DNA from 2 places in the Paenarthrobacter sp. NPDC089714 genome. Region 1 is predicted to be linked to the other one. Evidence: riboswitches for the same ligand, from Rfam matches in the RefSeq annotation. Region 1 holds a riboswitch; the other holds the start of a gene.

The links. A riboswitch is a leader RNA that binds a small molecule or an ion and turns the genes downstream of it on or off. The one in region 1 is predicted to bind S-adenosylmethionine.
Region 2: it holds a riboswitch for S-adenosylmethionine, as region 1 does, so the genes downstream of both, ACIPY3_RS18775 (LLM class flavin-dependent oxidoreductase) here and ACIPY3_RS20720 (DUF1737 domain-containing protein) in region 1, are expected to answer to the same signal.

The regions. Positions count from the first base shown of each region.
Region 1 covers NZ_JBIVGX010000017.1:40,411-44,349, forward strand. The annotation lists gene ACIPY3_RS20710 (aromatic amino acid ammonia-lyase) at 1-71, opposite strand, end outside; gene ACIPY3_RS20715 (NtaA/DmoA family FMN-dependent monooxygenase) at 74-1,402, opposite strand; SAM riboswitch class IV at 1,578-1,690, shown strand; gene ACIPY3_RS20720 (DUF1737 domain-containing protein) at 1,704-1,964, shown strand; gene ACIPY3_RS20725 (rhodanese-like domain-containing protein) at 1,961-2,371, shown strand; gene ACIPY3_RS20730 (O-succinylhomoserine sulfhydrylase) at 2,374-3,582, shown strand; gene ACIPY3_RS20735 (hypothetical protein) at 3,593-3,939, shown strand, end outside.
Region 2 covers NZ_JBIVGX010000013.1:60,577-64,515, reverse strand. The annotation lists gene ACIPY3_RS18785 (ABC transporter substrate-binding protein) at 1-47, opposite strand, end outside; gene ACIPY3_RS18780 (NtaA/DmoA family FMN-dependent monooxygenase) at 44-1,459, opposite strand; gene ACIPY3_RS18775 (LLM class flavin-dependent oxidoreductase) at 1,501-2,598, opposite strand; SAM riboswitch class IV at 2,634-2,743, opposite strand; gene ACIPY3_RS18770 (PLP-dependent cysteine synthase family protein) at 2,969-3,939, shown strand, end outside.

The DNA.
Region 1 (3,939 bases):
GCGACGTCTGCCACGAGCGGGACAGGGATCGGTGCCCTCCCGATCACCAGTACCCTCGGCTCGGGATTCATGGTCAGAAGTCCAGAAGGTTCTGGCGGAAACCGCCGTCGCCGTAGCTCGTCCGCAGCAAGCCCCGCCTCCGGAGTTCGGGAGTCAGTTTGTCCAACACGCCGTGGACCGTCACGGGATCGACGAAGCCGGAGAACAGGAAACCGTCCCCGCCGACAGCCGCGCCGGTCTCCTCGAGGTAATCAGCAATCTCTTCCGTGGTGCCGATGATCGAGTCTCCGGCTCCCCCGCTGCGGGCCTGCAGGATCTGGCGCAACGTGGACCCTGGAGGGGCTGCCCTGGAGAAGTGTTCCAGTGTTCCCTGGTTGCTGTTGGTGCTCAGGGTGGGGAGGGGCTCGTCGAGGTCGAACTTCTTGAAGTCGATCACCGAGAGGTAGGAGATCGAGTTGAGTTGGCTGTCGATATCCCGTTGTGTGAGCTCCCGGCGCTGCGCCCTCAGTTCCTCCGCCTCTGCAGTGGACCCCACCACGGTGGGCTTGAGGACGAAAAGGACCTTGACGTCGTCGGGGTTCCTGCCCGCCTTCGACGCCTCCTCGCGGATGGAATCGCGGTAGGCCTTCATGCCGTCCACACCGCGCGCCAAAGCGATCGCCACGTCCGCATTTCCGCCCGCGAACGCCTTGCCGCGGGGCGAGGCCCCGGCCTGTACCAGCACAGGTTCCTCCGGTAGCGGGGCCGTATTGAGGGGTCCACGAACCTTGAAGAAGTCGCCCTGGTGGTTGATCGGGTGAACCTTGGTGTGGTCCGCGAACCTGCCGGCCTCCACGTCCTCAAGCACAGCGCCAGGTTCCCAACTGCGCCACAGCCGCCTGACGACGTCGACGAACTCCTCAGCCTTCTCATACCGCAGGTCGTGCTCGATCTGTTGGTCCAGGCCATAGTTCTGGGCGGCGAGGTCGCTGCCCGAAGTGACGACGTTCCACCCGAGCTGCCCCTCGGAGAAGTGCTGGAGCGTGGCGAGGAGCCGCGCCGCGGTGAAGGGCGGGTAGAAGGAGGCGCTGACGGTCGGAACAATCCCCAGGTGCTGCGTGGCCGAGAGCAGGTACGGAACCAGGGCCAGGGGGTCGTGTTTGGGCGCGAAGGATGCGTGGGCCAAGGACACCTCGGCGGTGCCGCCGTAAGTATCCGGAACGGTGAGGGAATCCTCGATGATGAACAGGTCCAGCCCGGATCGCTCGAAGGCCCTGACGGCCTCCTGGTACAGCGCGGGTTTCTTCCAGTCGTAACCCAGTCCGTAGCCGGGCGTCCCCCAGCCTTGGACTCCGAATCCGTGGCCCACGAACCATCCAAAATGAAGCATGGGCTTGAGTGTAGAACTGCTGTGTCCGTTCACCGCGACCTGATTTCATGCGAAGTTACAGGGGGTCGTACTGCGTCAATTATGCTCCCGCGGCGTCACATTTGGACCCCGTTCGGCCCGCCCCGGGGAGGCACCGGTTACGCAACATGACGACGGCGGTGCAGTCGCCAAATGCGGCTTCCCGGCCGCGGATGTTACGTTTTTCTTGAGTAATGAGCACCAGCGTTAAGCCCTGACTTGCTGGTCGGCAACCCTCTCCCGCGGCGGGGTGCCTCAGGTGACTACTCGGCGTCTTCGAACTTCGAACTGCAAGCGTGACTGAGGAGCACCACGAATGCCTGAACCCACTGAAGAAAAACTCTCCTACCGCCTGATCACGGGTCCTGATACCCGTGACTTCTGCGAACGGATCTCCGCTGCTTTGGCCGAGGGCTACGTGCTGCACGGCAGCCCGGCGGCCACGTTCAACGGCGAAACCGTCATCGTGGCGCAGGCCGTGATCCTGCCCGCTGCGGTAGCCAGTTCGGACGCAGCTGTTGCGAGCGCCGTGGACGAGTTGGACAACTACGAGGAAGCATTCGAGGGCCACGCATGAGCTACGCAGGTGACCTGACCCCGCAGGACGCGTGGGCAAAACTTGAAGACGGCGCCATCCTGGTGGACGTGCGCACCGAGGGCGAATGGGCCCACATCGGTATTCCGGACACCAAGGCCACGGAGAACGATCCCCTGTTCATCCAGTGGAACCTCGCCGGCGGCATCCCGAACTCCCGCTTCCTGGAGGACCTGCAACAGCAGGCCCCCGAGGGCGACGGCGTGGAGCTCGTTTTCATCTGCCGTTCCGGCCAGCGCTCCATCGCTGCCGCCATCGCCGCTACTCAGGCCGGCTTCACGGCCTACAACGTCCTTGAAGGCTTTGAGGGCGAACCCGACCGTTATGGCGAACGCACCGTCAACGGCTGGAAGAACCGTGGCCTGCCGACCAACCTGGGGAACGACTAAAAGTGACTTTCAATCCTGACGCCGCCGGCTGGAGCCCTGACACCCAGGCCGTCCGCGGTGGCCTTGACCGTACCAACTTCCAGGAAACCGCAGAGCCGGTTTTCCTGAACTCCGGGTTCGTCTACGAATCCGCTGCCGCCGCGGAACGCGCCTTCACGGGCGAAGACGAGCGCTTCGTCTACTCCCGCTACGGCAACCCGACTGTGGCCACCTTCCAGGAACGCCTGAGACTGCTGGAAGGAACCGAGGCATGCTTCGCGACGGCGTCCGGCATGTCCGCGGTCTTCACTGCCTTGGGTGCCTTGCTGGGTGCCGGTGACCGTGTGGTTGCCGCCCGCTCACTGTTCGGCTCCTGCTTTGTGATCCTCAATGAGATCCTGCCGCGCTGGGGCGTGGAGACCGTTTTCGTTGACGGGCCGGACCTGGACCAGTGGCGTGCTGCCCTGTCCGAGCCGACCACAGCCGTCTTCTTCGAGTCCCCGTCCAACCCGATGCAGGAAATCGTGGACATCCAGGCCGTCAGCGAACTGGCCCACGCCGCGGGGGCGACAGTCGTCGTCGACAATGTCTTTGCCACTCCCCTGCTGCAGCGCTGTGGCGACCTGGGCGCGGACGTGATTGTCTACTCCGGCACCAAGCACATTGACGGTCAAGGGCGCGTCATGGGCGGGGCGATCCTGGGCACCAAGGAATTCATCGATGGCCCGGTCAAGCAACTCATGCGCCACACCGGCCCCTCCCTTTCCTCGTTCAACGCGTGGGTGCTCACCAAGGGCCTCGAAACCATCGGGCTGCGCGTGAACCACAGCTCGGCTTCCGCGCTGAAGATCGCCGAGTGGCTCGAGCAGCAGCCGGCCATCAGCTGGGTCAAGTACCCGCTCCTGAAGTCGCACCCGCAGTACGAGCTCGCCACCAAGCAGATGAAGGCCGGCGGAACCGTGCTCACGTTCGAGCTCTCGCCGTCCGGTGGCCGGACGGCCAAGGAAGCAGCTTTCGCGCTCCTGGACGGGCTGAGCGTCATCGACATTTCCAACAACCTGGGCGACTCCAAGTCCCTCATCACCCACCCGGCCACCACCACGCACCGCGCCATGGGACCGGAGGGTCGCGCAGCGATCGGGTTGAGCGATGGCGTGGTCCGGTTGTCCGTCGGTCTTGAGGACGTGGACGATCTCATCCTGGATCTGGAGAAGGCCCTCAAACAGGTCTAATCTTCATGCCATGAGGCATCCATACCGCCGGGCGGGGGCTGTCATCGTCGCGGGTTCCGTGGTCTGGTTGGTGGGGATTTCACCCGTTCCGCAGGTCTACACCACACAGGATCCAGCCGAACGCTTGCGGCTGCTGATGCGTGGCGAGCGGGGCTGGATCATGGGGCACCACCTGGCTGCCGCGGGAACTGCTGCCGTGCCGATGGGGTTCGCGGCCTTCGCCCAGGCGCTGCCTGGCGGAACGGCCAAGACCTTCGCGCGTGCGTCCGCTGCAGCATTGCTGGCGGGCGCACCGCTCTTTGTCTACAGCCTGTCGCGCAGGGCATCGGACCTTGAGCGTTTCGCCTACCGTCGAGG
Region 2 (3,939 bases), on a different contig from region 1:
GCTGGTTTCTTTCCGTTGCGGGCTGCGGGCGGTGTGGGGAGTCTCATGCGACGTCTTCGCTTTCTGTGAGTTGGGTGCTGGTGAGTGAACTGCGCTGGGTGAGCGGCGCACGGAGGCCGAGGTTTTCGCGGAGGGTGCTGCCTTCGTATTCGGTGCGGTACACGCCGCGGTCCTGCAGCCTGGGAACAAGTTCATTGACGATCTCGTCCAGACCGGACGGAACGATCCACGGGGTGATGTTGAAGCCGTCCACCGCCCCGGTGTGGGCGTATTCGGCAAGCTTGTCCGCGACGTCGTCGTAGGATCCCACCAGGCCACGGCCATTGAGGCGGGACCTGGCGGCGACGAACTGCCGGATGGACAAGCCCTTGTCCTTGGCTTCCTCACGCCACTGGGCAGCGAGCTCCTTGGCGCTCTTGCCGTGGAAGGCGTTGCCGCGGGTGGGGTTGGTGACGTCAACCACCGGGTCGATGTCCGGGAGGGGCCCGTCGGGGTCGTACCCGGCCAGGGTGCGGCCCCAGAACTGTTCCAGGTAGGCGATGGCCGTTTCCGGACCCACCTGTTGGGAGCGGACCCATTGGTGCTTCTCTTCCGCCTCGGCGGACGTGGCTCCGAGGATGAATTCCTGTCCGGGGAAGATCTTCACGTCATCGGCCGGGCGGCCTGCTTTGAGGGTACGGGCGACGATGTCTTCGCGGAATTTCTTCGCGTCCTCCAGTTCGGGGTGCGCCGAGAAGATCACGTCGGCGTTCCGCACGGCGAAGTCCCGGCCATCGGGTGAGTCGCCGGCCTGGAACAGCACCGGGTGGTGCTGGGTGGAGCGCGGGAGGCGGCCGGTGATCTCGACGTCGAAGCTTGCATCCTTGCGGTGCACGGGAGTGATGCTGCCTTCGCGGAGCCAGCGGGCGTCGTTCCGGGACCCGGCGATTGCGCCGTCGGCCCAGGAATCCCAGATCGCTTTGGCCGTCTGGACGAACTCTTCGGCCCGGTTATAGCGGTCCTCGTGCTTGAGGAACCCGCCGCGCCGGAAGTTGGCGCCGGTCCATGCGTTGTCCGTGGTGACGATGTTCCACGCGGCGCGGCCGTCGGACAGGAGGTCCAGGCTGGCCAGCCGGTGGGCGAGGTCCGCGGGATCGTTGTAGGTGGTGTTCTGGGTAGCCACCAGGCCGATGTTGGTGGTGACAGCTGCCAGGGCAGCGAGGGCGGTCTGGGCGTCCGGGCGCCCTGCGACGTCAAGGTCGTGGATCTTGCCGAGGTGCTCGCGGAGGCGGAGGCCCTCGCCCAGGAAGAACGCGGTGAACAGGCCGCGTTCAGCGGTCTGGGCCACGCGGCGGAAGGATTCGAAATCGGTCTGCGAGCCGCTGGCTGCGTCCTTCCAGACCGTGGTGTGGTTGACGCCCTGGAAGAAGACGCCGAACTGGATCTGCCCGTTGCCTGCGATGCGGTGGTGCTTGGTCATGGGTGAGCTCTCTTGTGGTTTCTGTGATGCGTGGGCGTCGGTCAGGCCGCGGCGTAGCGGTTGGCCGGGCGGGGAAGATGGAACGTTTCCCGCAGCGTCGCGCCCGGTTTGGGTGGCGTCACCAACCCGGTCTTGTGCAGCGCGGGGAGCACCTTGTAGGCCAGTTCGGGAAGATCGATGTCCAGGACAGCAGGCTTGAGGCGAACGCCGTCTGCCGCTGCGAACAGTGTGGTGAGCACTTCCACCAGGCCTTCGGCGCTTCCGGCGTAGCGGGCTCCGCCCTGCCATTCCTCGTGGGAGTCCAATTCGGCCAGGCGCTCGGCGGCCGTCTGTCCACGGGCATCCAGGATGACGTCCAACTCCACGAGCGTCCGCTGGGCACCAGCCGCCGCTGCCGCGTGGGCCGCCGTCGGAAGGGCCTCAACGGACGCTGCGGATACCAAGGCAACGTCTGCCTCGACGGCCGGAATGAGACCTGCGGGGGCAAATACCACCAACTGTCCCTGCAAGGGGCGGGGGATGATGGACGGTCCCTTCACGGAGAAACGCGCTCCTTCGAAGTCGGCGTAGTGGATCTTGTCCCGGTCGAGGTAGCGGCCCGTGGACACGTCCCGGAGCACGGCGTCATCTTCCCAGGAATCCCAGAGCCTGCGGCTGGCTTGGACCACATCGGCTGCCTCGGCCGCGACCTCGTTCTCTGCCAGCGGCGTGCGGCCCACGGAGCGGGCTTCCTCCAGCAGGTTCGCGGCGTTCACCAACCAACCGGCCCTGCCCTGGGAGGAGTAGTCCAGGCTGGCGAGCTGGGTTGCGACGTGGAATGGCTCAGTGAAGAGCGTTCCTGCTTCCGGAACCAGGCCCAGGGAGCCCGTGAGGGGCGCTGCGAACGCGGCGCGCTGAATGGCGTCGATACGCGTTGGGATTCCTGTGCTGCCGGCATCCACGGCCCGGGTGTCCTTGAACGTGGCAAGGTGAAATCCCGCGATATCGGCGGCCTGGACAGTCTCACGGATCCGTAAGCCCCCCAACAGCGCCTGCGGATCGTGGAGCGCCTTTCGCCACGCAGCCGGGTGGGCTCCATCGCCGTCGAGCTCCAGCCCAACAACGCGTGAACGGAATTCGGGTACAGAATTTGTAGGCATGTTCTCTCTTTTCAGAGGCCGCCGCGCGGCCGGTCGACATTCACTTGCCGCAAACGCGGCCAGGTCTGTTTCCGGAGCACCCCGCCACCTAATGCCTGAGGGTTGCCGCAGCGCGAGCCGGTCCTTGGCGCGCTGACTCTTGACCTGGAACTGAATCTAGGAGCACCTCCAAGGAATGTACAAACGCCCTGACGCGGGGCGTCAACGCGGGAAACACCGCGTCAACGGACTGCCAAATTCGTCATTTTCCACTCCGGCCTGTACCCCGCGTGACGATGCGTTGCGTCGCGTTGAGCCGCATGTAGCGACGCCTGACGTGTTGCTCAACGCTTTTTGGCGCGCGGTTTTCCTGCCTCCTAGCGTGGGCGGCATGACCGTCTACGAATCAGTCCTCGATGCCATCGGTGGCACTCCCCTGCTCCGTTTGAAGAAGCTCGGCGCGGGCGTCCGGCCACGCATTTACGCGAAGCTGGAGTTCCAGAACATTGGTGGCAGCGTCAAGGACCGCGCTGCACTGTCCATGATCCGCGCAGCTGAACAGGCCGGACTCTTAAAGGCTGGCGGGACGGTGGTTGAAGGAACCAGCGGTAATACCGGGATCGGGCTGAGCCTGGTGGCGGCACAACTGGGCTACCGTTCGGTGATCTTCGCTCCCGCTGCCACTGCAGCGGAAAAGGTCCGGCTGCTCCGGGCTTTCGGGGCAGAAGTGCACCTGGTGGCCGACTTCGTGCCGCGCTCACACCCGGACCATCTGGCGAACCGAGCGGCGGCCTTTGCAGCCTCAACCCCGGGTGCCTGGCTGGCACTCCAGTACGACAACCCGGCCAACCCCGACGCGCACTTTGCCGGCACAGGACCTGAAATATGGAAAGACACTGAGGGTGCGGTGACGCATTTCGTTGCGAGCGTCGGAACCGGAGGGACCATCAGCGGCACCGGCCGCTACTTGAAGGAAGCCAGCGACGGCCTGGTCCAGGTCATTGCGGCAGACCCTGAGCACTCCCGCTACGGTGGCGGCAACGGCTCACTCAAATACACCGAAGGTGCCGGTCACCCCCTTCACCCGGCCTCCGCGGAGGACATCTGGCCTGAAGCGTTCGACACCACCTTGGTGGACAAGTACTTCAGCATCAGCGATCGCGACGCCATCTTCACCGCCCGCCGTGCAGCACTCGAGGAAGGGCTGCTCATTGGCGCCACGGGAGGCACAGCCTTGGCGGCGGCTCTGGAACTTGCAGCCACCTTGGATGAAAGCCACACCATCGTTGCGGTCATCCCCGACTCGGGCAGGAACTACCTCTCCACCTATTTCGACGACGCGTGGCTCACCTCGCTCGGCTT